DNA from 3 places in the Marinobacter sp. V032 genome. Region 2 is predicted to be linked to each of the others. Evidence: predicted binding sites of a transcription regulator. Region 2 holds the regulator's gene; each other region holds the start of a gene.
The links. The regulator FliA, encoded in region 2, starts transcription of late flagellar genes. The targets are predictions, from matches to a motif close to CTAAAGTTTNNNNNNNNNNNGCCGNTAA.
Positions count from the first base shown of each region.

Region 1: a site for FliA is predicted at 6,962-6,989, ahead of ACUN9X_RS01155 (methyl-accepting chemotaxis protein). Genes of this name have one in related genera too.
Region 3: a site for FliA is predicted at 1,159-1,186, ahead of flgM (flagellar biosynthesis anti-sigma factor FlgM). Genes of this name have one in related genera too.

Region 1 covers NZ_JBQXYE010000001.1:245,082-255,371, forward strand. Annotated here, with positions in the region: gene ACUN9X_RS01135 (isopenicillin N synthase family dioxygenase) at 1-518, opposite strand, end outside; gene ACUN9X_RS01140 (ABC transporter substrate-binding protein) at 523-1,542, opposite strand; gene ACUN9X_RS01145 (amidohydrolase family protein) at 2,268-3,632, shown strand; gene ACUN9X_RS01150 (BMP family ABC transporter substrate-binding protein) at 3,751-4,818, opposite strand; gene ACUN9X_RS01155 (methyl-accepting chemotaxis protein) at 5,160-6,845, opposite strand; gene ACUN9X_RS01160 (mechanosensitive ion channel family protein) at 7,149-8,936, shown strand; gene ACUN9X_RS01165 (potassium channel family protein) at 8,955-9,275, opposite strand; gene ACUN9X_RS01170 (cation diffusion facilitator family transporter) at 9,357-10,268, opposite strand.
Region 2 covers NZ_JBQXYE010000004.1:56,213-66,502, forward strand. Annotated here, with positions in the region: gene ACUN9X_RS16110 (chemotaxis protein CheW) at 1-569, opposite strand, end outside; gene ACUN9X_RS16115 (protein phosphatase CheZ) at 583-1,377, opposite strand; gene cheY (chemotaxis response regulator CheY) at 1,392-1,778, opposite strand; gene ACUN9X_RS16125 (RNA polymerase sigma factor FliA) at 1,918-2,664, opposite strand; gene ACUN9X_RS16130 (MinD/ParA family protein) at 2,733-3,545, opposite strand; gene flhF (flagellar biosynthesis protein FlhF) at 3,713-4,996, opposite strand; gene flhA (flagellar biosynthesis protein FlhA) at 5,052-7,223, opposite strand; gene upp (uracil phosphoribosyltransferase) at 7,473-8,111, shown strand; gene ACUN9X_RS16150 (uracil-xanthine permease family protein) at 8,114-9,382, shown strand; gene ACUN9X_RS16155 (class I SAM-dependent methyltransferase) at 9,461-10,290, shown strand, end outside.
Region 3 covers NZ_JBQXYE010000002.1:339,360-349,649, reverse strand. Annotated here, with positions in the region: gene ACUN9X_RS13150 (chemotaxis protein CheV) at 1-110, opposite strand, end outside; gene flgA (flagellar basal body P-ring formation chaperone FlgA) at 374-1,090, shown strand; gene flgM (flagellar biosynthesis anti-sigma factor FlgM) at 1,240-1,557, shown strand; gene ACUN9X_RS13135 (flagella synthesis protein FlgN) at 1,565-2,035, shown strand; gene ACUN9X_RS13130 (pilus assembly protein PilB) at 2,132-2,872, opposite strand; gene ACUN9X_RS13125 (peptidylprolyl isomerase) at 3,142-3,792, shown strand; gene mnmC (FAD-dependent 5-carboxymethylaminomethyl-2-thiouridine(34) oxidoreductase MnmC) at 3,801-5,720, shown strand; gene ACUN9X_RS13115 (CBS domain-containing protein) at 5,874-6,506, shown strand; gene ACUN9X_RS13110 (hypothetical protein) at 6,513-9,437, opposite strand; gene ligA (NAD-dependent DNA ligase LigA) at 9,696-10,290, opposite strand, start outside.

The DNA of each region.
Region 1 (10,290 bases), on a different contig from region 2:
GCCCTGGTGAAAAAGTCGCGTTCAAAGCCCAGTTTGTCAGCGAAGCACGACAGAATCGCCATGCCCACCTGCCAGGCACTGTGTTCAAAATTCAGAATAATTCGCTGGAACTCCGGCAAAGTCGTCTGGCCCGGCCAGAGATCATCCATATGAGGCAGCGTCGCCTGATAGGATTCTTTCTGGTCAGCCGTGCCGGTTGAGGGGCGCACCTGCGACATGAACTCCCAGCCGGCATTGAGCCCCTGCTTGAGCGGGAACCGGCCTTTGGTGTCCTGATCCAGCGCAAAGAAGGCTTCGGTTGCCGCAAACGCTTCGCGAACCCGTTCAATATCCAGGCCGTGATTCACCAGCTGGAAGAATCCAACGTCGCTCGCTGCCTGCCAAAGCTGCTCGGTGATCGCTTCGCGGCGGTTCGCAAAATCGCTCAGGTCGATCAATGGAATCTGGCGCCGGTCGGTTTCAATGCCTTCACCGCCAAGTGTGCTTTCGAATTCGAGTTCTTTCATCCCGTATTTCATTGTCTTACTCCGCCGCAGGCTCAGGCATGAAGGAACGATCCACCGCGGTTTCCGGATCAAACGATGCGACATCAATACCCTGTGCACGAGCCGTCCACTTCCAGGTGGTCGCAAGGCGCTCCGGGTTGAAAACACCCATACCTTGCTCTGAACTGGCCTCGTTATACACCAGCGATTCGATGGAGCGAATGGTATCGGCTGCCAGCGCGGCATCCACTTCCGGCACGACATTATGCACAGCTTCACCGCTTTCATTGGGGTGAGCCCAGGTGTACTCGACGGCTTTTGCGTAGGCCTTTACAAATCGACGCGCAACATCGGGACGCTCATTGAGAAATGTTTCGCTGGCGATAACCGAAGTTGAATAGAACTTCAGCCCCGCGTCATACCAGGGCAACACCTGCAATTCCTTGCCAGCAGTCTTCGCCACAGCGGCGTACTTTTCCTTATCGGTAATCCAGCTGATCACCACATCAGTGCGGCCGGTGAGTAGCATCGGGTTCAGTGCCCCCGGGTCGGTTTTGACCAGTTTGACGCTGTCCTTATCGACACCATTAATATCAAGCAAAAGGGGCAGGAAAACATTTGACGAGGTGAACGGCGAGGTCGCTACAGTCTTGCCGGCAATATCCTTTACGCTGTCGACACCCGATCCTTTCAAGGTGTAGAACGCATGAGGCGCTTCGCTGAAGACCGAATAGATGCCTTTTACCGGGATATTGTCGTTGGCTCGCGCCTGCAGCAATGCAACCAGGTCGGAAAGACCCACATCGGCACGACCGGTCATCAGCTTGGTCAGGGCATCGGTTGAACCCCGACCCTGAGAGATGCTGACATCCAGATCCTGCTCTGCAAAGAAGCCCTTCTCCAGCCCCACATAAACCGGCGCCTTGTCACCGCCTGGCAGCCAGTCAAGCTGGAAGGTGACCTTGTCTGCCGCCAGCAGCGTTGACGAGCCCATCATCATCCCCGCCAGCACCAGTGTTTTCGGGATAAATCCCCATGCCTTTTTCATGCTTGTCATTTGCTAGTCTCCGAGTGTCAGAATCAGCGCATCACGCGCCATCAATGAAACCGGTCTGGCGTGGCGACAGTCGAAGAGCACACAGCAAGTGGAGGTCGGAACCGGATCACCCTTGCCATCACGCTCCGCCATTGCCCTATAGCAAGCCGGTCGCGCGATGAGCAATGCCCGGGTTCCTGAATGTGAAGGAACCTGACCGCTTCTACTCAGTCACGTTCAGGCAGGACCCCGGGCGATCAATGCGTTTGCGCACCGAGCCTTCTCAGGGGTCCATCACCTGACTTCAACAAAGCATCCGACATGCCAGAACTGAAGAACCCGCGCGCCACATAGCATTGACAGGAAAGCACCCCACCCTGACCAACCGGACAGCTTTTCAAACTGCACCAAGATAATCCACAATCACGCGACCGTGCTGCGAAATAAAGCACCGGATTACGGGCGGTGATAACACGGTAGACCGGACGGGCCGGGCTTCAGAGAAATGGAAAGGTTATTGCTTTGCATAAGTGCTCAAGAGTGCAGAGCGCTGCAACATAAATGAGGCAGCACTTAATCCATCGTTTTCAAGAGTAGAAGCGGTCAGGTTACCCCGCCTTCAAGTTGAAGAGGCTACTGCAGAACGACTGCCCCACAACGTTTTGCAGCCAGCTTATCGGGCACCGGGACATTGCTCTTTTTTTCAGATTCGGGCCTTACCGGGTCCGATCAGTAGAGGAATGACCATGAACTACCTGATTCGCAATGCCATCGCGCTGTTTTCAGAACAGCACCCCAGTGCCACAGACATTCGGATCGCCGACGGCAGGATCACCGAAATCGGCCGCCAACTCACGCCAACCAACGATTACCCGGAGCAGATCATTGACGCCCGTGGGTGTGTCATTTACCCCGGGCTGGTCAACACCCACCATCATCTGGCGCAATCTATCCTCAAGGGGATTCCGGGCGGTATTAACCAGGGCCTGGGTGACTGGCTTGCCTCCGTGCCTTATCGGTTCTGGCCTCATATCACACCTGATCTGATGTACCACGCCGCCCGCCTGGGCCTTTACGAGTTGCTCCGCTCGGGCGCAACCACTTGCGCTGATCATCACTATCTCTATCACCGGGACACGTCGCAGGAACTGGAAGATGCCGTTTGGCAGGCGGCGGACGATCTCGGCATTCGACTGGTGCTGTGCCGGGGCAGTGCAACCGAGCAGGGCAGCCACAAGGGCATGGCACGGGGCGGTGTTGTGCCGGAAACACTGGATCAGGTAATGAGCCGGATGGAACACAGTCGCACCCGTTACCATCAGGAAGGCGGCAATGCCATGCGCAAGCTGGTTGCAGCGCCCACCAGCCTGATTCACTCCAGTTCACCCCAAAGCCTGAAAACGATTGCCGAATGGGCTGGCCAGCACGGTATCCGCCGTCACTCCCACCTGCTGGAAGTGGACTATGACGAGCAGCAGTCGCTGCAAAAATATGGCATGAAGGCTATTGATTACGCAGCTGATTGCGGCTGGCTGGGCCCGGACGTCTGGTTTGCTCATCTGGTAAAGGCCGACGACTACGCCATCAGCAAGCTGGCAGCTACCGGCACGGGCATTGCCCACTGCCCCACCTCAAACTGCCGACTCGGCAGCGGCGTCGCGCCGGTGATTGAACTGCAGCAGGCAGGCGCGCCCATCAGTATCGGCGTTGATGGCTCAGCCTCGTCCGAGTCCGGGTCGATGCTGCAGGAGCTGAACCTGACCTGGCTGCTTCACCGCGCCGTTCACGGGCCTGACGCGACCCATCTGGAAACTGTTCTCCATTGGGGCAGCCGGGACGGAGCAAGGTTGCTGGGACTCAACGACCTGGGCGAGATCGCAGTCGGTCAGGCTGCTGACCTTGTGCTGTACGATATTCGTAAACCCCGCTTTTCAGGTGTTCACACTCCGCTGATGGCGCCCTTGCTCTGTGCCGAGCCCACCGCCGTCAAGCACAGTTTTATCAATGGCAAACCGGTAGTGCGGGACGGGCAGGTGAAGGGGCTGGATGAGGCCGAGCTGGTGGCAAGTGTGCAGGCCAGCGTGAACACTCTGCTGGCGCGGGTCAGCTAACCACTCCGGGACCAATTTAACACCCACAAAAAAGCCCGGCGCAGAGATGCGTCGGGCCAAGGGAGACAGCAATAACTGCGGAAGTGCGATCTCCCGCGGTCATTGCCCTTGAAACCTCTTACTTCGGCAGAGTCGATGTCATACCTTCGACATACCAATTCATACCGGCCAACTCTTCCTTCGTCATGTCCTTGCCTTCAGGCACTCGCAGCTTGCCTGACTGGTCTTTCAACGGGCCGGCAAACGGATGCAGTGAACCGTTACCAATGGCTTCGATGGTGTCGTCAATCTTCTTGCGCTGTTCGTCAGTCAGACGATCACTGATGCTGGCGATTTTGATATCGCCTTCATGGATGCCGCCCCAGTAGTCTTCAGATTTCCAGGTGCCGTCCATAACTTGCTGAACTGTCTGGATGTAGTACGGCGCCCAGTCATCCACTACCGACAGCAGGTGCGCTTCGGGCCCGAAACGGGACATGTCCGATGCCTGGCCTACTGCCCAGATGCCGCGTTTTTCGGCTGCCAGCATCGCAGCCGGACTGTCTGTGTGCTGGATAATCACATCAACGCCCTGATCCATCAGAGTATTGGCGGCATCCGCTTCCTTGGCAGGGTCAAACCAGGTGCTGACCCAGACCACTTTCAGCTCAACATCAGGATTAATCTTGCGGGCTGCCAGGAAGGTAGCATTGATATCGCGGATCACTTCAGGAATCGGGAAGGATGCAATGAATCCCAGCTTGTTGGTCTTGGTAACCATACCCGCAGCCGTACCGGAAACATAACGGCCCTCGTAGGTTGTGGACAGGTAGGTTCCCATATTCTCTGACCGCTTGTAGCCGGTCGCGTGCAGGAAGGTTTTATCCGGGTATTCTTTTGCTACCCGTGCGGTCGGGTTCATGAAACCGAACGACGTGGTGAAGATAATGTCGTTGCCGGCCTGCGCCAGCTTGCGAATGGTACGTTCTGCATCAGCCCCTTCACTGACATTTTCTACATAGGTGGTCTGCACTTTATCGCCGAAGTGCTCTTCAAGAGCCAGACGCCCCTGATCATGCTGGTAGCTCCAGCCGTGGTCACCCACCGGTCCGACATAAACGAAACCGACTTTCATCGGGTCTTCAGCAAAGGCCTGCATCGGCAGAACCAGTGCGGCCACCAGCGCCAGCTTTTTAAACAATCGCATACGTGCACTCTCCTGTTATGAATTACTTTTTTAGTACTTATCCACGTTACGGCAGCAGCGTGCCTCCACCCCGGAGCCGTTAGGACCTGTTCCCGACCGGTGACCAGCACCGAACGTGAATTGGCATTGTCATCACTCTTTACTCTTTGCATCGAGCAAAAAGCTGGCCAAATGTTCAGGAAATCGAGTAAACCACTGATATAGAGTCAGTTAGCTATTTTAAGGTAGCAGAAAATACCAGAGAGTATGACGAGCAGCACCAAAAGTGAGCATAAAGAAGGCGCCCTGCCTGCTTATATTGCAGGCAGGGCGTGGAACGGTATGGCGAGCGGTATACGCCCTCAGACTTTGAACTGGCTGATCAGGCCGCGCAGGTTTTCGCTGAGTCGTGCCAGTTCCTGACTCGCTTCAGTCGTTTGGGTGACGCCGGTATCACTGCGCTGAGCCGCTTCAACAATTCGCACGACGTTCTGGTTAATTTCTTCAGAAACGTGGCTCTGCTCCTCAGCAGCAGTGGCGATCTGGGTCACCTGATCGTGAATCTGCCCGACCGATTTCTCGATTGTACGCAGGGTGTCCGTTGCGTGGTTGATGCGCTCAACCGTTTCACCGGAACGTGCCCGGGAGGCCTGCATCCGTTCAACTGCAGCCCGCGATTCGGTCGTGAAGCCATCGATCATCTCGCGAATCTGGTCGGCCGATTCCGCACTGCGCCGGGCAAGCTGGCGCACTTCGTCTGCAACCACCGAGAATCCCCGACCGTGGTCGCCTGCACGGGCCGCCTCAATCGCAGCGTTCAGCGCGAGCAGGTTGGTCTGTTCGGTCACCGCATGAATCACGTCCAGCACCTGCTGGATGTCATCCGTCTTCTCCGCCAGCTTGTCGATGTTACTGGCGGTCTGGGCGATCTCTTGCGACAGAGCGTTCACTGCCGACTGGGCGTGGGTAATGGTTTCACCGCCGTCTTTCGCCAGGCGGTCAGCATCCGATGCGGCCGATTCTACGGAATTGGCATTGCCGGCAATCTGCTGAATCGTGGCCGACATTTCATGGATCGCCGAGGCAATCTGATCCGTTTCAGAACCCTGCTCCTGCACCGATGAGCGGGTTTCGCTGGCCACACTGCTCAGTTCTTCAGCCGCCGATGCAACCTGATCGGTCGTCGAGCCCACTTCACGGATTGTGTTCTGGATCTTGATGGTAAAGGCATTGAAGCGGCGCCCAAGCTCCGATAGCTCGTCGTTACCCTCATCCGGCAACCGCTGACGCAGATCACCCTCGCCTTCGGCAATTTCGCGCATGGTCTGGCTTACAGCCTGGATCGGACGTGTGACACTCAGCCCCACGAAACCGCCGAGTATCAGAGCGATAACGACGATCACCAGTGTCGCCAACAAAATGGATGTCATGGCACTGACCACTTCGGCATCGATTTCTTCCCGGGCCGCTGCAACTTTCTGGTCTATGTCCGTGACATAGACACCCGCACCCAGCAACCAGTCCCAGCCGGGAATAACGACGGAATAGGACACCTTGGGTTCCGTATTACCCGACGCTGGATTCGCCCACTCATAACCATGTATGCCATCCTTTTCGGCCGCATCAAACAGCGTCAAAACCAGTTTCCGAACGGTCGCATTGTCACGCAACAATGCAGGCCCTTCCTTAGTCGGGTCGGGGCGGTATGCCAGATTGATCAAGTCGCGACTATAGGCAAACACATAATTGTTGTTGCCAAAGCCGATCGCCCGGATTCTATCCCGGGCCTGCGTCTTTGCTTCTGATTCGGCTAGCGAGGGATCGCTCTTGGCTTGAAGTACCGCCGATCGGGCTGCCTCGACTACATTCTTCAGACCTTCCTGGCGAGCTTCCATGATCTGTTCACGCAGTCGTTCGACTTCGTGGTCACCGTTGGTCTTTAACTGGTTCACAGTCATCCAGCTCATTACAACTGCGGTCAGCAGTACGGGTACGATTGTCGCCAGCATCAGACGTGAGCGAATGCGCAGCCGGTTCAGTATTGTCATTGTCAGGATCCCGTAGGTATGGCTAAACAGTTTTTTGTTATCCGTGGTGGTATCACGGGCCCCATTGCGCCAAGTTGTGGGGCGCTGGGGCGAGATAGATGCAAACACCACATACTATAGCGGCCATTGCGCAGATTTCTTCAGCCGAAGTTACACAGTCATAACAAAACCGTTTAACGTCCCTGCTGAGCGAGGCACGCGCTGTGATCCGCGAATGCGACAGATTCTGGTAAAAAGGCAGGAAAATTCTCAATTTCGGGCCATAGTTAAGGTATTCGCATCTCAGCAAGGACCTTATTCAGGATGTATCCAGACAAGCCAACGCCTCAAGGCCCTGAGGCGCAGCGTCGCACCTCCACCCCCAAACTCTTGCGTCACACCAGACAACTTCTGGCGATGTGTCTGTTGTTATTCGGACTGATCGGTCTGGTAACGCCGGCGCAGGCTCAGGATGACGATATAGATCCAGCACAAACCGACGTCTCACCGGTCACCATTGACGGTGAAGTCCTGTTTCGCCTCGCCGGCACCAACTCCTTCCCGTCGACAGAACGGGCCGGCAACGTCGCCAGCCGCATCGCTGAAGCCGCCAGAGATGACGGGATCGCGCCGGAGGACGTGAAGCTGGTCAGCGGCGACAACCGCGTCAACATCATGGCAGGTGAACGCCGGTTGCTGGTGATTTTCCCCATCGATGCAAGTATCGAAGGCGCACCGATTGCAGAAGTAAGTGAAGTATTCAAAACCCGGATTGCCAGCGCCATTACTGCTTATCGCAGCCACCGGACATCCGCGTACCTGTTTCAGGCCCTGCTATACGCCGGCGCGGCAGTGCTGATCGCCGGCGTGCTTATCTGGGCGATTATTGTACTGTTCCGGCGTCTGCTGGCCTTTCTTGAAGCCCGATACAAGCGGCGGGTACAAGACCTGAAGATCGAGTCGTTCGAGGTGGTTCGGGCAGAAAACATCTGGGGCGCTGTCACCGGCCTGCTCAGGTTCATCCGCACGGCAACGGTTTTGATACTCGCCTACCTGTGTGTCGAGTTTGTGCTGTACCAGTTCCCCTGGACCCGGTCCACCGCCAATATCCTGCTCAATATGGTGGTCGATCCGCTGACCTCCATTACGGTGGCATTCATCAACTATCTGCCGCAGTTGATCTTCCTGATCATTCTGATTGCCGTCGCCCGTTACCTGATCAAGCTGATGCACCTGTTTTTCAGAGGCGTCGAGCGCGGGCGCGTTCAACTCGGCGAGTTTGACCCTGAATGGGCCCAGCCCACATTCAAGTTGCTGCGCTTCTTCGTCATTCTGCTTACCGCGGTGCTGGCTTATCCCTATATTCCCGGCTCCGGCAGCGCCGCATTCCAGGGGCTGTCGCTGTTGCTCGGTATTATGGTCTCACTGGGCGCGTCTTCGGCGGTATCAAGCATCGTTGCGGGCTATGCCATGACTTATCGGCGGGCATTCCGGATCGGCGATCTGATTTCGGTGGGTGAATACACTGGTGTAGTGGAGGAAACGCGGCTGCTGGTGACCCATTTGCGCACCGTGCGCAATGAGGAAATTGTGCTTCCCAATGCGCTGATTCTGAACAGCCCGGTCAACAATTTGAGCCGGTCATCATCCGGCGATGGTCTGGTACTGCACACCACCGTCGGTATCGGCTACGAAACACCCTGGCGGCAGGTCGAAGCCATGCTGAAAGAGGCCGCCGGGCGCACCCGCAACATCCGCAACAAACCCGCTCCCTTCGTGCTAGAGAAGGAGCTGGGCGACTTCGCCGTGGTGTATGAACTGAATGTGTATGTCGACAAGCCGGCGCACAGGTTCCATCGCTATGCCGAATTGCATCGCAACATACTGGACGTGTTCAACGAATATGGCGTGGCCATTATGACGCCATCCTATATTGCTGACCCGGAAGAACCCAAACTGGTGCCCAAAGAAGCCTGGTACGCGGCTCCGGCTGCGCCGCCTGCCGACACAGCCGGCGGCGATAAGACGGGCAACGGGGACGATCCGGAAGAAACCCGATCTCAGGACAACAAGTCACCCAAACCTAATCTGCCAAAAGACAGGTCATCGTAAGGGCACGCGCGATTGCGGTCAGTGGCGGCCGAGGTGACTGAACACCTCGGTCCCTGCGCTGACGGCAATCGCGACCACCAGCCCGCTCAGCACCAGCCCGACCAGCGCGATCACCACCGCCAGAAAACGGGGTATGCTGCGCTTGGGCACACGGTCGCCATAGCCGACTGTGGTACCGGTGATGCAGGCCCAGTAGAGCGCGTCCTGCCAGCGCCAGCCTTCAATCCGGCCGGCCCATAAACCGAGTACAAGAATCAGCACAGCAAGGAACGTAAGCACCGGCGATGCCTGCAGCAAGCGCTCAAAAAACAACACAACAAACTGGGAGGTAAACGCCATAACAATTCCGGGATCCGGGCAGTGACGGTATCTGAATCATAATCATCAGGCTTCAGCCTGTCACGGAACGCACCTGAAGGGTCAGGCCCAACGTCTCTCCTTGGTAAAGACGATATTCATATAGAGCTTGAAGCCCGCTTCCGACAGCGATCCGTAAAGCTCTTCACGCACGTTATCCAGCTCACCGATATCAACCGGCCCGAAGTCGTTTGGCGTAATGAACGTGATATCCACTGCCAGCTCCCGCCCGACTTTGGCCATCCGAATAACCGCATTGGGCAGCCGATGATTGGCCGCTACTGCGTCAATCCGCGTCCGCAGGTCTTCCTGCAGATCTTCTGAAGGCGCCATCATTAACAGTTCGCGGACGCTATAGACCAATCGGCTCACCGGCACCCTGATAAAGAAAACGGACGCCGCGACAACCATCCCCGGGTCGATGTAGGGAACAATCGCGCGCCAGTCGGTATAGGACAGACCGAAGCTCAGACAGAAACTGGCCAGCACCACGGTGCTGAAAACCAGATCGGCCATCCACTGCTCTGATTCTGCCTGCACCAGATCCGGCAGGTCCGCGCCTTTGCTTTTGAGATAGAGCCACACCACCAGGCAGGTCAGCATCGAAATCAACGCATAGAGCATGCCCGACAACGAACTGGTGGCGGTATTGCCTCCATCCAGAATCAGAACCAGTGCGGTCACCACACCATAGATACAGACACCGATAATGACGATCGCCTTGAGCGATACGATCAACGGCTCCAGCGCGACCCGGCCAAACTGGAAGGTGTTGTCATGGGGACGATTGACCATCCACAGCGCCACTATCGAGAGGATCGACAGAAAAATACTGACGCCCGAATAGATGCCGTCAAACAGGATCACGCTGGATTTGATGGCCAGGCCCCAGAACAATCCCAGAACCGTGACGAATAGCGCACCCCAGACCGATATCTGCAGTAGCCGGCTTTCAAGACGGGACGTTTTATTCATCGCAAACCTCATTCAGAGATGC
Region 2 (10,290 bases):
GTTGCAGGTTCCGGCGTTGCTGCCGGCGCATCCTTACCCTGAAGCGCATCCAGCAGCTGTTCAAACTCGTCGTCGGTAATATCCCCGTTCTCGGCAGCCGGTTGCTCAGGCTCTGAGGCTTCTTCGGCCACAACAGATTCAGGCTCAGCCTCAACTTCAGCAGCCGACTCGCCCTCGACCTCAGGTTCGGCCAGCGCGTCAAGCGCTTGTATCAGTTCGGGAGCGGCGGGTGTAGGGTCTTCCTGGTTGCGGACCTGATCAAACATCAGGTTGACGTTGTCCAGTGCCTCAAGCACCACGTCCATTAATTCAGAGGTCACTCTGCGTTTACGATTACGCAGTGTGTCAAACACGTTCTCGGCGGAATGGCAGCAACCCACCAGCGCATCAAGCTGCAAAAAGCCGGCGCCGCCTTTTACCGTGTGGAAACCGCGGAAAATGGCATTCAGCAACTCACCGTCGTCCGGATTGCGTTCCAGATCGACCAGTTGTTCAGACAACTTCTCCAGTATCTCGCCAGCTTCTACCAGAAAGTCCTGAAGAATTTCTTCGTCAGCATCAAACGCCATGCGGAATCCTCACTCAAAATCCCAGACTGGACAGCAGGTCATCAACATCGTCTTGCCCGGATACGACGTCTTCGCGCACTTCGGCATTCATTTGCGGGCCTTCGCCCTTCTCGATACCCGATTTTTTGGATGCATCGGGGCCAAGTTCATGCACGGTGCCGGTGATCTTGTCGACATGGCTGGCCATCACCACCAGGCTCAACATCTGATCTTCCACTTCTTTCACCAGCGCGGTGACTTTCTGAATCACCTGACCTGTCAGGTCCTGAAAATCCTGAGCCAGCAGTATTTCGGAGAGGTGGCCATAGAGTACTTCTGCGTCAGTCGCCGTTTTCTCGAAATAAAGATCGAGGCGGTGGTAGAGTTCGCGAAACTCGTCTGCTTTCATTTCACGCCGGCGCAACTTTGCCCACTCTTCGCGAAAGGCTCGCGACTGCTCGATCATGGCCTGCGCCTTGGGCATCGCCTCTTCGACCAGATCCATCGTGCGGTTGGCCGCTTTGCCTGTCATCTGCACCACGTATGCAAGGCGATCGGACGCATCTGACATCTTCGACAGTGCTTCGTCCTGTTCGGCGTTCTGCGGATCAATCTGAAAATTGCGAATGGCTTCGTGCAGACTCCGGGTCAGTCGCCCCACTTCCTGATAAAGGCTCTGATCGCGCACATCATTCAATTCGTTGATCAGGCCCATCGCTGCAGCATAATTGCCGGCGTCAACCTGCTCTTTGAGCTGATCGGCCTGAAGGTGCAGCTTTGCAACAACGTCAGCATCAAGCGCGCCTTTATTGTTCGTTTTTTTGCTCATGATCGACGCTCAGCTTACGACTGGATTCGTTCGAAGATCTTCTCGATCTTTTCCTTCAGCACAGCGGCCGTAAATGGCTTGACCACATAACCGTTGACCCCCGCCTGCGCCGCCGCAACGATCTGATCGCGCTTGGCTTCTGCCGTTACCATCAGCACTGGCAAGCTTTTCAAAGCATCATCAGCCCTTACCGCTTCCAGCAACTCGAAGCCGGACATGCCGGGCATATTCCAGTCGGTCACCAGGAAATCATACTTGCCGCTTTTCAGCATCGGCAGCGCGGTGTTGCCATCATCGGCTTCATCGGTATTGGTAAAGCCAAGATCCCGCAGCAGGTTCTTGATGATCCGACGCATCGTGGAAAAGTCGTCCACGATGAGTATTTTCATGTTCTTGTCCAATGGGACCTCCACTGATTACAGTCCGCAATGCAAGGGGTTATGACCTTGCAACCAAGTCTAGCAGTCATATCCAAAAGCACAGTCTATTCGTTAAGAGCAGTGCAATCTGTATGAAATTAGTTACCAAACGCTAAAAATTTCAGGTACTTAATTCGTCTTGCCAATCCGCCAGCCTGGACTTGAGCCTCAAAGCCGCCTGGCTGTGTATCTGACTTACCCGACTCTCACTGACCCCGATAACAGCACCAATCTCTTTCAGGTTCAGTTCTTCCTGATAATAAAGATTGAGCACCAGCTTCTCCCGCTCGGGAAGCTCATCAATAGCCTCGGCCAGATTCTTGCGAAACGCACCTGAAGAAATGTTTTCGTAGGGCGCATCCGCAACGGCATCTACATCGTCTATCGGCAGCTCGCCCGATTCATTTAGCTCATCGAGACTAAATAATCGGCCGCCGCTGCTATCAGCGAGGCATGAGTAGTATTCGTCGAGGGACATTTCCAGCTCGTCCGCCACTTCAGCATCCTGGGCTTCACGCCCTTTGCGGTTTTCAACGGTGCGGATAGCCTGGGCGACACGACGGGCATTGCGATGGACGGAACGAGGCACCCAATCGCCTTTGCGGATTTCGTCAACAATGGAACCGCGAATGCGGATGCCGGCATAGGTTTCGAAAGAGGCGCCTTTGGTTGCCTCGTATTTCTGGGCGGCTTCAAGCAAGCCGATCATTCCGGCCTGCATGAGGTCTTCAAGCTGCACTGACGCCGGCAAACGGGCGAGCAGGTGAAGGGCGATTTTTTTGACGAGCGGCGCATGTTGCTCAACGAGCTGATGGGGACCGCGTTCGCCGGTACGATTATAGATTCCCAGGCTTTTTACCAACGTCATGAGTCCGGATTACCTGTTATTGTTCAGACGACCTTCATGCGGCTGTGCTCTTGGGATGGGGCACAGTCTCAGGCATCTACCAGACGTTCAATGAAGAACTCAAGATGCCCGCGCGGCGAGGATGGCAATGGCCATGCGTCCACCTTTTGGGCCAGCGCCTTGATAGCAAGTGAGGCTTTGGCGCGAGGATAGGCGTCAAGCACTGCGCGTTGACGTTGCACCGATTTTTTGACCGCCTCGTCATAAGGCACTATGCCTACATATTGTAGCCCAACATCAAGGAAACGTTCGGTTACCCGCGTGAGCTTTTCATAGAGGTGCTTTCCTTCCTGCTCATTGCGTACCTGATTGGCAAGAATACGAAAACGGTTGGTGCCGTAATCCCGATTCATCAGCTTTATCAAGGCGTAGGCATCAGTAATGGAAGTGGGTTCATCGCAGACGACCAGCAGAAGTTCCTGCGAGGCACGCAGAAAACTCACTACAGATTCGGAAATACCGGCAGCGGTGTCAACAATCAGAACATCGATCTGATCGCCCAATTCGCTAAAAGCATTAATCAGTCCGGCGTGCTCCATGGATGACAGCTGCGTCATGCGCTGAGTGCCTGACGAGGCCGGCACAATTTTTATACCGCCCGGGCCATCAACCAGGACATCCTTCAGGCTGCACTCCCCCGACAGGACGTCAGAGAGATTGTGCGTTGCGGTGACACCCAGCAGTACGTCGATATTTCCCAGGCCAAGATCAGCATCCAGTACGACAACCCTGCGCCCCATCTGGGCCAGTGCAATAGCCAGATTGACAGAGACATTGCTCTTGCCAACGCCTCCCTTGCCGCCTGATACGGCGATTACCTGAACCGGGTTTGCTCTACTCATACCGGATGCGGTCTCTCACGACGAATTGGATCCATATGGCCGGCGCTGTGCCAGCTACTTTTGTAGTCTCGCGCCTGTTTTACTCCAGACATCCGATATCTGTCAGCCGGCGTTATTCCTGTACTTTATCCCTGTACGTTCTGTTTCTGCGCCATCATTGTTTCCGGTCAGGCACCTTCGGCGGCAGGCGCAAGCTCCCGCGCTTCGCGCAACCTTTCGACACCCAACTTGACGAGCGATACGGCCTGCGCCGAATGGATATCCTCCGGAATCTTCTGGCCATCTGTAAAGTACGCCACCCGAAGCCCGGTTTCCATAGCAAATCCAAGTACTTCGCCAAGTGTCAGTGCTTCATCAAGTTTGGTCATGATGCAGCCCGCCGGATTCGCCATCTTATAGCAATGCCATGTGGATTTCATAATACGCGGCTGACTGGTCGCCGCCAGCACCAGGTATGGGCGCACCGGGTGGTAGCTGGAAGCAAGTTCATTCAGTTGCTCCTGGTGCCCCCGGTCTGATTGAGTCAGGCCTGCAGTGTCAATCAAGACCAGTCGTTTATCCGACAGGTCATCAAGAATCTGATCCAGCGAGTGGCTTTCGTCAACAACCCTTACCGGCACGTTCAGTATGCGGCCAAACACAAATAACTGCTCGTGGGCCGCGACCCGGTAGCGATCGGTAGTGACCAGTGCAATTGAGTCAGCACCGTGACGCAACACGTAACGTGCCGCCATCTTGCCGATAGTTGTCGTCTTGCCGGAACCGGTAGGGCCGACCAGTGCCACAATACCGCCCTCTTCAATGACTTCCTGCTGCTGGGTTTTAACCCCGGCGGCCAGTGTTCTCAGCGCTTTCTTCCAACCTTCGTCAAGACGACCGGAACCGTGATTGTGCGAGAGGGTCGCCGCCAGCTTGGACGAAAGACCGAACTCTTCCAGACGCTCACGCAATCGCTGCTGACTGGCATCAAGCGCCTTGGAGACGGATGCGGGTTGGGTGGCGGAAGAGTCGGGCGCACGACCGCTGACCATGTCCCGCAGATTGTGCAGCTCTGCCCGCATGGCCTCGAGTGCAACCTGGGTCGCATCCTGCTGGGGTTCAGGCGCAGCAGGCGCGTTATCCTCCGGCATTGAGAAGTCCGGCACGGGTTGCTTGATCTGACGACGCCCACGAATATCGCGAATGCGATCCCGCGAGCGCTCGAGCTCCTGCTCCAGCCGCAGGTGCTGGTCAGCCTGCATTTCCGCCAGTTGCGAGCCGTTGGTCGCTTCCATGGCGGCGCTGCCCAAACGCTGACGCGCCAGATTTTCGTCGTAGTTCAGTGCCGTCACAATTTCGACGCCACCGTCTACCCGACGGTTTGAAAGAATAACTGCGTCTTCGCCCATATCCAGACGCACCATCTTCAGGGCTTCTGTCATAGTTGATGCAAAGAACCGTTTTACTTTCATGGTGAGCTACCTCCGGTGGTGCCGGTTATCCGGCGCCGCTGTTCTTTACGACCTTTTACTGGCCGACCGATGCGACAATCGTAATCTGTTTGTTATCCGGCACTTCCTGATAAGACAGAACGTGCAGGCGTTCAATTCCGTAGCTGGCGAACCGCGCCATCGCATGCCTGAGCGGGGCCGAGACCAGCAGTATTGCTGGCTTGCCCATCATTTCCTGGCGCTGGGCGGCGTCCTGTAATGACCGCTGCAGCTTTTCAACCATATTGGGCTCAAGCACCAGGCCAATATCATCCTGGCCGCCAGATTGTTGACTCTGTTGCACTGACTTCAGCAACATCTGTTCCAACTCTGGATCTAGCGTGATCACAGGGATTTCAGAATCACTGCCGCTGATGCTCTGGACGATCATCCGCCGCAGTGCCTGGCGGGCGGCTGTAGTCAGTACACGTGCGTCCTGGGTTTTCGGCTGCACGTTAACGATGGCCTCGGCAATCGAGCGCATGTCGCGGATCGGCACTTCTTCTTTCAGCAGGCTTTGCAGTACTTTCAGCAGCAGACTGATGGTGAGCGTGGTTGGAACCAATTCCTCTGCAAGCTTTGGCGAGATTTTTTCAAGTTGTTCCAGCCACTTCTGGACCTCTTCATGTCCCAGCAGCTCATGGGCATGCTTCTGAAGGATCTGGTTGAGGTGCGTCGCCACCACGGTGCTGGCATCCACTACGGTATACCCCAGCGTTTGCGCCTGATCTTTTTTGTCCGGTTCAATCCACGAGGCATCCAGACCAAACGCCGGATCTTTGCCTTCGATGCCCTCAATTTTGCCGAACACCTGCCCCGGGTCGATCGCCAGTTCGCGATCAGGATGAATCTCGGCTTCAGCCAGCGTGACCCCCATCAACGTAATGCGGTAAACGTTTGGCATCAGGTCCAGGTTGTCGCGAATATGAACCGAAGGCATCAAAAAGCCGAGATCCTGCGACAGCTTCTTGCGCACACCTTTAATACGGGTCAGCAGTTGCCCACCCTGGGTCTTGTCCACCAGCGGAATGAGGCGATACCCCACCTCAAGCCCAACGATATCGACCGTGGCGACATCATCCCAACCCAGCTCTCTATTTTCAGAAGGCCCGGGCAATGCATGGGGTGCGCCTTCGCCACCGTGAGGTCCCGCTGCCGGCGATGCTGTGCGGGGTACACCGGTTCCGCCGCGGGCCGGGAATACGCTGTCGTCTTCTTCGGTCTGGGCCTGCTTCTTCCAGATCAGGTATGCCGTACCAGCGGAAAGAAAACCCAGGCCGAGAAACGCAATGTGCGGCATACCCGGAATGACACCCAGAATAATAAGGATGGCAGCGGCAATAGCCAAAGCCCGAGGTGCTGTGAACATCTGGGACAGGATCTGCTGACCCATGTCCTGACTGGAGGTGACGCGCGTCACCATGATGGCAGCTGCAGTCGACAGCAACAGCGACGGAATCTGGGCGACCAGACCGTCACCAATGGTCAGAAGTGCATAATTGCGCATGGCGTCAGCGAACGACAGATCGTGTTGCATCATGCCAATGGCGACACCACCTACAAGGTTGATCGCCAGAATCAGCAGGCCTGCAACTGCGTCACCTTTTACGAACTTGCTGGCACCGTCCATTGAACCGTAGAAGTCAGCTTCCTGCGCGATCTCGGACCGGCGGGCCTTTGCGTCGTCCTGATTAATCAGGCCGGCGTTCAGGTCAGCGTCGATAGCCATCTGCTTGCCGGGCATGGCATCCAGGGTAAATCGGGCGCTCACTTCCGACACCCGGCCAGCGCCTTTGGTGACAACCATGAAGTTGATGATCATCAGGATCGCAAACACCACGATACCGACCGCATAGTTGCCGCCGATGAGCACTTCACCAAAGGACTCGATCACCTTACCGGCAGAAGCGCCGCCTTCATGGCCGTGCAGCAGAACAATTCGCGTAGAGGCAACGTTCAACGCCAGACGCAGCAACGTGGCTACCAGCAGAACCGTCGGAAAGGCCGCAAATTCCATTGGGCGCAGTGCATACACACCAACCAGCAGAATGACGATAGACAGGGTGATATTGAAGGTAAACAGCACGTCCAGCAGGAAGACCGGCATCGGCAGAATCATCATGCCGAGCAGCGCCATCAGCAGTATCGGAATACCGAGACTGCCGTTCGCCATAGATTTGACGTTATTCAGGACGAGCGCTCTGTCCATTCCCTGTTTATCTCCGGTTACAACGATTGCCAGCGTTTGGTCTGTCGTTTTTTTGACGACATACCTGCATACCGACAGGTGATTGCACGATCCATACCAACGCGAGCGAACCTTCGGAAAACCGGCCGCTGACGAAACCATCACAAGTGCGGTATCCTTGACGCCAATTCGAGTCATAACGCCATCTGATTGCCATCAGCAGGTGTCATGACCAGACATCCCCACGTACTCCTGAACATAAGGTGAGCCATGCCCGTCCATGAGGTTCAACACCCCCTGATCCGCCATAAACTTGGCCTGATGCGCCGCGCCGACATCAGCACCAAAAACTTTCGCGAGTTGGCTCAGGAGGTCGGCGCCCTGCTGACCTATGAGGCCACCAAAGACTTTGAGCTTGAAAAAGAAACGATTGAAGGCTGGGCCGGACCGGTAGAAGTCGAACGCCTGCGCGGTAAAAAGGTCACCATCGTACCGATCCTGCGGGCGGGCATGGGCATGCTGGATGGCGTACTGTCACTGATTCCCGGAGCACGCGTCAGTGTGGTCGGCCAGGTGCGTAACGAAGAAACCCTTGAAGCCAGCACCTATCTGGAAAAGCTGGTGGGCGAACTGGATCAGCGGATGGCGGTCATTATCGACCCCATGCTGGCAACGGGCGGTTCACTGATTTCAACAATCGACCTACTCAAAAAGGCCGGCAGCACTGAAATCCGGGCGCTGATCCTTGTCGCCGCACCGGAAGGTGTAGCCAAAGTGCTGGAAGCCCATCCTGATGTGTCCATCTATACCGCTTCGGTCGATCAGCGGCTTAATGAAAAGGGATACATTCTTCCGGGTCTCGGCGATGCCGGTGACAAGATCTTCGGCACCAAACAAAAGGACAGCTAAGCATGCAGCAAACTTCCAACGAACCCGTATGGCGAGAGGCACTTGCCGGATCCCAGATGTTGCTGGTTGCGTTTGGCGCATTGGTGCTGATGCCCCTTATCACCGGTATGGACCCCAACGTGGCTTTGTTCACCGCCGGTGTCGGCACCCTGCTCTTCCAACTGATTACCGGCGGTCAGATTCCGATTTTCCTCGCCTCGTCGTTCGCCTTTATCGCGCCGATCATTGCCTCCAAGGCCCGGTTTGGCATTGAGGAAACCATGGGCGGGCTGGTCGCCGCCGGTGTGCTCTATATGATCCTGAGCGGTCTGGTGCGTCTTAAAGGCACCGGGTTTCTGAACCGCTTGTTACCACCGGTTGTAATCGGCCCGGTGATTATGGTGATTGGTCTCGGACTGGCGCCAGTCGCCGTCAATATGGCAATGGGCAAAGCCGGCGATGGCAGCGCGCAGCTCGTGCCTTACGATATTGCGATCTGGATTGCGATGATCTCACTGGCCACCACTGTCGCTTTCGCTGTGATGGCCAAAGGTATCTTCCGCCTGATTCCGATTATGTTCGGTGTCATCACCGGCTACGCGCTATCGGCTATCATGGGTATTGTAGATACCTCGGCGATTCAGGCTGCGCCATGGCTCGGCATTCCTGCGTTTGCGGCACCGGAGTTCAGCTGGGCTGCGATTCTGTTCATGATTCCGGTCGCTATCGCCCCTGCCATTGAACATATCGGCGATGTGTTGGCGATTGGCACGGTTACCGGCAAGGACTACCTCAAGAAGCCCGGGCTGCATCGCACCTTGCTGGGTGATGGCGTTGCGACAAGCGCTGCAGCACTGGTAGGTGGGCCGCCTAATACCACTTACTCCGAAGTCACCGGCGCGGTCATGCTAACCCGCAATTTCAACCCCCGCATTATGGTGTGGGCAGCGGTAACGGCGGTCGTTCTGGCCTTTATCGGCAAGTTCGGTGCAGCGCTGCAGACCATTCCCGTCCCTGTTATGGGTGGCATCCTGTGCCTGCTGTTTGGCTCTATTGCGGTTGTTGGCCTGAATACGCTGATCCGCCACCAGGTTGACCTTTCGGAAGCCCGTAATCTGGTAATCACCGGCGTGACGCTGGTATTCGGGATCGGTGGCATGGTCATTGGCCAGGTAGAAGGGATCGCCCTTTGCGGCCTGGTCGCGATTGCCCTGAACCTGATTTTGCCCGGCAGCCGCAGCGGCTGGGGCGATGAAACCATTCCGGAACCCGGCAACGCTCAGTCAGAATAGCGGTATCCTTCGGCGTCCTGCGCATGGGGAAAAGACACCCCATGCTCATGGACGCCGGACTCTCAAGGAGCACCTGCTATGCACCCACCTATAAAAAGCACCGGCATCAGTTTTACTGCGCTATACACCAGCGCCGTCTGGCAACACAACGGATTGTCGGAAGCCGGCCTCACGCCCACCACTGGCCACGCCCTCTACAGCCTGCTTACGCCGTTCGAAGGCGCAAGTCAGATGCTTGCCGGCGGCAATATCCGCATTTTTCTGCTCCAGCGCCATTTGATTATCGATGAACTGATTGCCGACGCTATCAACAACCGTCAGGTCACCCAGGTCCTTGAAGTGGCATGCGGACTGTCCCCTCGCGGCATTCGCTTGCGCAAACGTTTCCCTCAGATCCATATGGTCGAAGCGGACCTGCCCGCCATGGCAGCGCGAAAGGAAGCCTATCTGCGCAGCGAGGGTTATCTTGATGCGCAACACCAGGTTCGGCCGGTCGATATTTTTGCAGAATCCGGCCCGCTCAGCATCGAAGCGCTCATCAAAGCCGAATTCGATGCAGATGGCCCGGTGCTGATAATTACTGAGGGCCTGACGAGCTATTTCTCTTTAGAGAACATCAGTCGCTTCTGGCAGCGCCTGGTACCAGTGCTTGAACAGCGCAGGGGGTCTGAGTACCTGTCAGAGACTTACCTGCAACCCGGGCCCAGCCTGTTTGGAACCGGCTTGAATTTGCTCAAATCGGCACTTGGGACTATCACCAGAGCCCAGGTCAGCTTTCATTTCAGTGATGAGGACAGCGCAAAGCGCCACCTGACAGAGTTGGGATTTTCAGATGTCTCGGTGATTAATCCGGAAAACTGGTATGACCGATTAGCCATTCCTCACAGTCGCGGCGAGCCACTGGTCCG
Region 3 (10,290 bases), on a different contig from region 2:
ACGTTGATGCCGTATACCTGTCGCCCCATTAGGCGAAACAGCAACAACTCGAGGCGGTTCTGCCCCACCAGTTGCGTGCGTTGGTTAACACTGTCTAGAACACCGGCCATAACGTGGCTACCTGTTTGTTTCTGTCTCAATGGCGCTTACAACCCTCGACACGACAATCTGTGAGAAGTCCGATGGGTTGCCAGCACTGTCTGTTTACCTCGGATATCGCCTTTGCCTGGCGCCTTAAAATGTCCGGCACAGATATTGCGAGGTGACTACTCATTACTATCGGCAATCACGGGGAGATCTTTAGCGCTCCCATCCCGGTAATCGCCCAAAAAAGCGATGAATCTACTCGCAAGCATAGGACATACTTCGCAAAATGCGCATCATCATTTTACGACTGTTTACCTGTATCGCCCTGCTGTGCGCCAGCCTGTCGTCGGCAATGGCTGTCGAAAAAACGACGCCGGAGGTCATTCAGAAAGCAGCGCGTCAATTCCTTGACCGATTTACTGAAGACGCCCGTGCAAAAGGTCAGACGGTGACCTACACCCTGGGCACACTGGATTCACGCATTCGCCTTGCGCCCTGCCCGTCTGGTCCTGACATTTCGTTTTCCAGCGACCCGATGCGCTCAACTCAGCCAACGCTGGAGGTGCAATGCAATGACAAGCGTCCATGGCGCCTCTTTCTGTCGGCAACTGTCAGCATGCAGGGCGACGGCCTGATTGCCGCGCGCACGCTGACCCGCGGCGCACGCGTGACTGCAGACATGATCGAGGCCAAGCCGATTGTGCTCAACGATGTGCGCCGTGGCCCGATCACTGACCCGCAGACCCTTATTGGCATGGAAGTTCGGCGTTCCGTCAATGCCGGCACTGTATTTACAGCCGACATTGTGACCGAGCCGGATGCGGTCACCCGTGGCGATCATGTTATCATCGTGGCGCGCTCAGGCCCGGTTGAAGTGGAATCCAGGGGTAAAGCGCTGGCAAACGCGCATGTGGGCGAACAGGTTATGGTTGAGAATCTGCATTCATCCAGAACGCTCAGGGCCACTGTCACCGGCCCCGGTCGCGTCGAAGTGCTGATGTAGGCAATTCAGCAACAACTTGCCGATAAACGGCATAACATTGCCGCTTTGGAAATTTTTGAAAATTTATATTAAAGATTGTTGGGGCTCGGCCGATACGAAGATTAATCGGTTTACTACCCAGTAACTCATTAATCACTGCAGGTATCATTATGACAGTTGACTTTAATGGAATTGGCCAAGGCCAGGTCAACTCCAAAACCAGTGCAAACACAGGTAAAGCGGCTACTCCAGCCCCTGAAGCCCCGCAAGAACAAGCAAAGGCTCAGGCAACACGCTCGGACAGCGTCAGCCTGAGCAGCCAGGCGCGTGACCTCAAAAAACTCGAGGAACGTCTGGACAGCTACCCCGAAGTGGATGACGCCCGGGTTGAGCAAATCAAGGCCGCGCTTGCGGACGGTAGCTATAAGATTGATGCGGAACAACTGGCCCAGAAAATGCTAGATATGGATAACAGCATTTTCGGGTGAGTAAGTTATGGCCGCAATTAATGAATTAAAAGTACTACTCCAGAAAGACATCCAGCAGCTCCGGCACCTTACCGGGCTGCTGGATAAAGAAAGACAATCCCTCAAGTCTTCCGATATGCCAGCCCTCCAGGCGCTCACTCAGGAAAAGAACCAGATCCTGAATGACGTTCGCGAACGGGCGAAACGCAAAATCCACCTGCTTGTCGATATGGGCTATAACCCCAAAATGGGCGAGCCTTCGCGCTTTATCCGCAGCGCCGGCCTTACCGAACTGAATGAACTGTGGGTGTCCGCAGCGGGCCAACTCAAGTCGTGTCAGGAACAAAATGCGGTAAACGGCAGGATTGTCGGTAACCTTCAACTACGTCTGGGCAGGCTGACCGAGATATTCAGAGGTTGTGCTGATCAGGCCAAACTCTATGGTGCCAGCGGTCAATCGACTGCAATGAGCCACAAGACCGTACTTGCGAGCGCCTGACGCTTTTCCGGGGCTGGACAACACCGCTCAGTCCCGGCTTACATCACACTTCCCTTCTTGTTTCAGTTTCAAATTCGTTGCGCAGCGGCCTTTCGCTTAAGGACGGGCGTAGATGGTCATGCTGGACGACGGATCGAAACGGATATTGTGAAGACTCACATTGCCCATCGACGGCCCTTCACTGCCACTGACGCGGATGTTATCCATCTGAACAAGTTCAATGCGATCCGGCAGGGCCAACTTTAGCCCACCATCGGCGAGTAGTTCGTACCGGGGCGTGTCTGCGTTGTAGTGAACACCGGTGATCGTGAGCTCCGAATCAAGAAAGTTCAGGATCGGCACAAAGGTGTTGGCCACCAGCTTGAGGTTCTCGATTGCATCGACAGCCGCATCGTTGCCGGCTTTGGCTTCACCAGGCATCTGACGAACACGCTCTATGCGATCAATCAGTGAATCGGACCCCTGACCTGCAACCCCCGCCATATCGTCATCACTTAAAGGCGACATACCACCGTTTTCTGCAAACAGCTGCCCTGTCTCAGGCTTTGCCAGTACCGGCGTGGCTACAGTGGCTGCAAGCGACACCACAGGCTGCAGAGGCATAGCGAACATTGCGACCAGCGCTGCCGTGTTGCGATACCGGCTTTGATGCTTGAGGACACGCTGAAGGTCACGCTCTGTAAGCCAACCTGCTGCTATCAGGACCTCACCCAGCATGGCGCCAGAGGCACGTTGCTGAGCCAGTGCATCTTGCAGCACCGCTTCAGAGATATAGCCACGATTAACCAGTAAACGCCCCAACCGGGATTTTTCTTGTTTACCCTGATTTATTTTCACTTTGTTCCTCCAAGGTCGCTTGCATAGAGCTTCCCCAAGCATGGGTCCAACTAACCGGTCTGTACAGAAACTGATCGAGTCGTTCGGTAACACCCGGTGAGGTAACGCAAGCAGCCTGTAGCGCTGACAACAATTGGCGTGCTTTTGTAAGCCCTCAAGCGAAATCTGTGACATCCCTTAATGATTGATATGCTTTGCGCATCGGCTGGCAGAGAGAACTTTGCTAAACTCCCGCCTGACAACAATGATCACATCATGAGGTTTCACCATTGGCTAATCTATTTTTCAAAAACAGTGTTAAACCTTTTCGTCGTGTGACACTGGTCCTCGGAAGCGCCATTGTTGCTTTCGCATTGAACACCGCTTATGCCGCCACCCCTGCAGAACAGGCCATGCCTCAGGTCGAACTCCAAACGACGGAAGGCAATATTACGATTCAACTGCGCCCGGATATCGCCCCAAAGACTGTGGACAATTTCCTTGCTTACGTCCGCGACGGGTTTTATGAAGGTACTATCTTCCACCGTGTCATCCCCGGGTTCATGATTCAGGGGGGCGGATACCAGAAGACTCTGAACAAGAAGGAAACCAAGGCGCCAATCGCACTTGAAACCAGCAAGTCCGCTCGCAACCTGCGCGGTACGATCGCCATGGCCCGCACTAACGATCCTGACTCTGCAACGTCCCAGTTTTTCATAAACCTTGTCGATAGCCGGTCACTCGACGCTGGCGTTCGCGGCGCCGGCTATGCTGTTTTCGGCGACGTTACCGAAGGCATGGGCGTTGTTGATGCTATTGCCGGCATGCCGACAGCCAGTCGCGGATTCATGAACGACGTTCCGGTCACCCCCGTGATCATCCAATCAGCACGCGTTGTCGGTGGCGACGACCAGAAAACTGATGCACCTGCCGAAGACTGACATTCTTAATGACCGCCGCCACACCATCACCCTCCATTGAAACAGATACGATTCACTGGAGGGATGGCCACCCCGTTTCATCCCGCTTCGACGCCCCTTACTTCGTTCCGGATAATGGTCTCGAGGCAATTCGTAGCACCTACATCAACCTGAACGATCTCCCTGCCCGATTTAGCGCGCTGGCCCGGGGCGAGGCGTTTGTGGTGGCAGAATCGGGGTTCGGCACCGGCCTGAACTTTCTGGCGACCTGGCAGACCTGGCGAGCCAACGCACACCCCGAAGCCCAGCTCCATTTTGTTTCAGTTGAGCCTTATCCATTAACAAAGCAAGACCTGCAGCGGGCGCTCGAATGCTGGCCCGAGCTTGCCCAATATGCAGACCAACTGAAGGCACACTATCCGCCTGCGGTCCGCGGCGCGCACCGTTTGCTGTTTGATGGTGGCCGGGTTCGGCTCACGCTTTACTTTGGCTATCCCGTCGAGGGCTGGAATCAACTCCGCTTTATCGCAGACGCGTGGTTTATGGCCGGCTTTTCAGCCGGGAACGCGCCCGGTTTATTGACCAATAAGGCTGCCAAAGCGCTATCGGAGCACAGCCATGCCAGCACAACGCTTGCGACCCATGCGCCAAACAATGGGGTAAAACACACGCTGGAACGTGCCGGCTTCAGAATTTGTGAAACGCCCCGCTGTGAATCGACCCGGGATGCGCTTCTGTTCATCGCTGACCCTGCGCTCATTACCCGCCAGCCAACTGAATATCCGGTTGGGTCTGAAGCTGCTGCGGTGACGGTGATTGGTGCCGGAATAGCCGGCGCCTCAACAGCTCGCAATCTGGCAGACCGTGGCTATCGAGTGACAGTTTTGGCAAAAGGAGCACAACCTGCGGACGGCGCGTCGGGCAATCCTCAAGGTGCCCTCTACGTTAAACTGGGCGTGGATTTCGGCCCTGAAACCGAGCTTGCATTACGGGGCTTATTACACAGCCAAAGGGCGTACCGGGCACTATCCATTACCAGCAACCCTTCTGACGAAGAGGCATTCTGGTTTCCTACCGGCTTGCTGCAAATGGCAACTACACCAAGAGAAAGGGATCGGCAGGCGCGCTTTCTTGAGCGCAGCCAATACCCGGCCGGCATATTCCGCCCGGTGGGTTCCGAGGAGGCAACAACGCTGGCGGGAATTCCGGTCAATCACGAAGGCCTCTATTTTCCAGACAGCGGTTGGTTGATTCCCGCCAACCTGTGCCGCGCCCTGCTCAATCACCCGAATATCACCACGTGTTTCAACTCTGAGGTCACGGGTATTGTTCCGGAGACTTCTGGCTGGTGTATCCAAACCCGGGGCAATACCGACAGCTATGCGCCAAAACTTGTTGTTGCCGGTGGGCACGAGATCGCATCACTGCTACCCGGTGCAGGCCGCTATCGCTTCAAACCAATACGGGGACAGGTCACATCGATACCGGCGGATAAGCTACGCGCACCCCAACGAGTGGTCTGTGGCCATGGTTACGTGAATCCTGTTACCGGAGGACAGTCGCTGATCGGCGCCACCTTTGATCTCAAAAACCCGTCTCCGGCCCCTTCCACAGAATCCAATGAAGAAAACCTCTCGACGCTAGCGTCCTGGTTACCCGACCTAATCGATGCCAGTGCCATTGATACCGAAACGTTGCAGGGGCGCGTCAGCTTCCGCTGCACTACCCACGATTACCAGCCCGCTGTAGGAGCAGTCGACACCGAGAGCGCTGGCACAGATCACTCGAGCGCCTCACTGTTCGTGCTGACCGGGCTTGGCAGCAAAGGACTATCCTTTGCTCCGCTGCTGGCCGAATTGCTGAGCGACGTTATCACCGGACAACCGGAGTGCCTCGAACAGCGTTTGTCTTCTCGCCTTACGCTCGCCCGATGCCGGGTTCAGGACTGACAAGCTCAGGTCATATCGCGCCGCGTCTGCCTGAGGCGGGCCGCTGTTATCGCACTGTAACCATAAAACTGTTCAGTTTCCGCACTACTGGCCGATAATATAGTGGACTGGCCAAGATATTCCCTGCGCTGTAACCGATAGCGAGATACCACCATGTTCATTTTCGCGAGTGAGCCGGGACGCCCGACAGAGACCCGGGTGCCGGAAACCGTTAAAAACCGACAAATCGGTGCCGTAGACCAACTCAATGAGTCGAAAGCGGCCCACGCGAGCACTAACGAAGCGACCATTTCGGCCGAGGATTCGGCGCGTCGTTTTGCCCAGCAGCGGGCCCTTAGTGAATACGGGGAGCAAGCGCAGACTGATCCCGATCAGCAAAATGCATATTTGCCTGTATCAAGGATGGAAACAACATCCATCTACTCTGTAGACAAAACGGCCACGCTGGCGGAAGCATTGCAGGAAATGGATCGGCACGACATTAACCATCTGGTAGTGGTTGCCGACAACGTGGTTGCCGGCCTTATTGATCGCCGCTGGGTACTGTCATGGCTTCATCACAACAAAGCGGATGAAAATACCGTCAGCTTGTCAGTAATCGAGATGCCGTCATTTCTGACAGCGACCCCCGAAACCGATGCCCACCAACTGGCGCGCCTGATGTTGGCCCACCAGCGCGACAGCGCCCTGGTCATTGGCTACGACGGCAAGACTACGGGCATAGTGACCAGCACAGATTACCTTCGCCACTACGCCGAAAGCAGCGCTCAGCAAGGCGATGTCTGAACACTGTCAGTCAGTGTTCAGCCACTCCACATCGCCGTTGAGTATATAGACCCCATAGATGGTCTTGCCGCCCATTTGTTCAGACACCAACGCGTAACTTTCTGCGCTTTTGTAGGACGTCATCGCAATCACTTGAGTTGATTGCGGTGCCTGAGCACTGGAGACTACCTGATACCGGGCCACATCGGTAAGATCGGCGCGGGTGATCGGCGTTGGCTCCTGACTGGTTGCATCTTCCGGGATTTCCTCGGCGGGATCGAAAACGACAACCAGCTCACGCTTGATCCGCGTAAAGGCCAGGCCCCCGGTGTTGCCCGAGCTGTCCGGATCAGTGAACCAGCCATCAGTAACACCGCCAATAACATAATCCTGCGCGAACGCCGAACCGGAATCAAAGCGCAGACTGGCGCTATCCTGCCCGCTAAGCGTCAATGCCGAGTCATAGGAGCCATCCTGCCCATAAGTCAGGATAAAGCCACGATCCTGTGCCGTGTCGGCGCCGGTGTTCAACACAACATCACTATCGGCGTCGAAGCCGCTCATGTAGCTGTGACGCGCCGCGCCAATCATCCAGAAAGTGGAACCGACGGCATCAGCATCGTTAAATTTTTCGCTTTTAGCTGAACCGACCTGATGGATGTCCGGTTCGATATCTTCACTGCCTGTCGAACCAAAAAAGAAAATATCATCAGAGCCCAGCGGAGCGTCAAACCCGACCTTGCCGGCGGTATACCCGATACTGAAAGGCGTTGAGCCCTGCAGAGCAAGCGAGACCACGGTGTCGTCCCGAGTTGAGCCAACCTGCTTTGTCCAGGCCAGCGCGCCCGTCACAGCACCTTCCTGGGACGTCTGGGTATCAATCCGTTGAACATAGGCATCCACGCCACCGGCATTGGCTGCATTGTCATTCCACACGCCCTTGGTTTCACCGGAGAGAAATACACTTCCCGTCAGGTTAATGTCGATGTCTTTAACAGAATCATCACCTGCGCTGCCCACCTGGGTTGCCCAAATCTGGGTATATTGGGGTTCTCCCGCATCACGACGTAACAACACGACGCCGGTATCGCTTCCACCCAGGTTAGCCACACCTCCGGTAGAACCGGTCGTGTTGAATGCAATCGCGACCTCGTTTCGGAATGTTGGCGAATTCGCGATGGATACTTTGCGTTGACGGAATGCAATCTTCGGCATCGCAGGCGTGGTTGAGTTAGTGGCAATATCGACACTTTGTTCAAACGCACCAAAACGATCATAAATGTCGATCCGGGTGAAGTGCTTGCCCGCGCTGTCGACAAACTGACTGGCAATGAAGAGCCGGCCGGCATCGCCCACCGCAATATCATTGGGTGTCAGCCCCATATCATCACTGCCTGCAACCAGAAACTCCTTCTGCTCGTTGATCCAGAGCTTCAGTGTGCCGCCGACACCCGCGTAGAATTCGCGACCATCCTGAAAAAAGACGTCGGCGCTAACTGTGATCATTTCATCGTCATTGAAACGGCCATCTCCCGCGGGATCTTCAGACGGCGGGATGGGCGGCGCGCTATCATCGATCGCTTCTACGATGAAAGTGAGTTCATCAACACCATCGGGAAATACAAGTTCGGTAATTTCCTCTTTTTGACCTTCAACAATCTTTACAAACCGGAAATCAGCGTCAGACGCAGTAGCTGTTTCCGTATCGTTCCCCAATCGAACCTTATAAGTGCCGCCCAGTGGCGCATTATCATCATTGTCGTTGCTGTCTTCGTCTTCGTTTTCGTCCTCATCCTCGTCGTCTTCACTTTTTCCGCCACGATCCAGCTTGGCGATGTAGGTGCCGATACTGCCCTCGTTCAATGCTGAGGACGTCAGCTCATTGCTGGTAAAGAACGACACCTGCGGTGCGTTGTCGGCGATCAGCACATCTTCGGTAATCCCTTTCCCGTTGTCTCCCAACTCAACCAGACCCTGACGCACTTCTTTCAGCTCAACAGCAAAGCTTTCTGAAGGCTCTGAAAAGTTATCATCAACGACTTCAAGCCGAATAAAGCACTCGGTAATACCACGATCCAGCGTAATGACGCCTGACCGGTCATCAATCACCTGGATGTAATCCGGAACAGGCAGCGGCGACGGGCCAGACTCGCCGCTCATATTGCCCACCAATACGACATCCTGATCGATCTGAGCCAAAGAACGGTTGGCCACGGAGAACTCGCAGGCCTTGTTTGGCGCTACAGCATTGCCGTCGCACCGGCTGGGGTCATAATCGGATTTGATTTCAAAGGCAATTTTGGTGGTTTGGACAGAAGGCTGATCAAGCAGCACCTTTATCAGCACGGAACGCGTGTCTACCTCGGCGTCAGCTGTGGCGTTAAAGGAACCGTCTTCGTTATAGGTGTTGTAGGTAAATCTGTGGCGCCCCTTGCCCATTTTGGGCATCGCGCAGATTTCACCCTCCCCGGCACCCTCAACGGTTTCAGATACTTTGCCTTCCTGCAGTCTTGCAGCCGAAAGCGAGGCCTGATTACCGATAATCTCGATATCAAAGGGCTGCACACCGAGACGCTGGCCATCAGTTGTGGTGAGATTCACGCTCTTTGCATTGCCAAGGTCGGCGCTGCCACGACCGCCGCCTGTGACGCCAGGCACACCGCGCATAATGATGCCCTGGCGCGCTTTGTTGCTGGTGTCTTCAAGACCGAGCCAGGGAGGCGCATTGGTTAGTGAGTAGCCGAGAATGGCGTCACCGCCATAGGCTCCGAAATTGTAGTAATACTCCACCCCCAGGTAGGCGGTACGGGGTGGCGTGCCAATAACGGTTGGTTGATCGGGTGATTTTTCGCTTTTACATCCTGCAAGGCTAAGCAGCATCAGGGCATATAGCGCAAGTTTCCTGAAACTGAAGAGTGTGCCTTTAACTCGGACACGCGCCAGGCGGGTCATACAACCAGACCGTAAGATCATGTTGGCTCGCATGCAAAAATCCATTTTTCGGGAATTGTTGTTGTCTATACCAACCTGCGACCCGGTCTCGGGCGCCCCAAGGACCGCTAACCGAAATGAGCAAACAACATCTCGGCGCAAATCTGTTTACAGGTGGTTACATACCGACACCATGGTAATGAATTTCCACGGCGGGCAATCTGCTCGAGTTCTCAGAATGGAGGGGTGTTCAGGCAAGAAAAGGGGCGAAGCCGCCCCTTAGCCAGTCTGCTCATCAAGAAAGGTGCTAAATTCAGCTTCGGTCATCACCGGCACACCAAGGTTTTCCGCTTTTGTCAGCTTTGAACCGGCCGCTTCACCGGCCACTACGTAGTGGGTTTTTTTGGAGACACTGCCTGACACTTTGGCCCCAAGTGCCTCAAGCTTCGCTTTGGCTTCATCGCGGGTCATGTCATTGAGCGTTCCGGTCAGCACAAAGGTCTTTCCGGCAAGCGTTTTCTCGATACGGGATACGTCGATAGGCTCCCAGCAAACACCAGAACCCCGAAGTGCTTCGATGATCTCCTGATTATGAGGCTGTTCGAAGAAATACTTTATGTGGGCGGCCACAATGGGGCCTACATCCGGGACTTCCGTCAGTGCTGTTTCGTCCGCGTCCATAATCGGCTGAAGGTCACCAAAATAGTTCGCCAATGCTTTGGCAGTGGCTTCCCCCACCTCGCGAATACCCAGTGCGTAAATGAATCTCCATAGTTCAGTTTGCTTTGAGGTTTCAATTGCATCTATCAGATTCTGCGCCGATTTTTCCCCCATTCTATCGAGAGATTGTAAATCATCAGACTTCAACCGATAG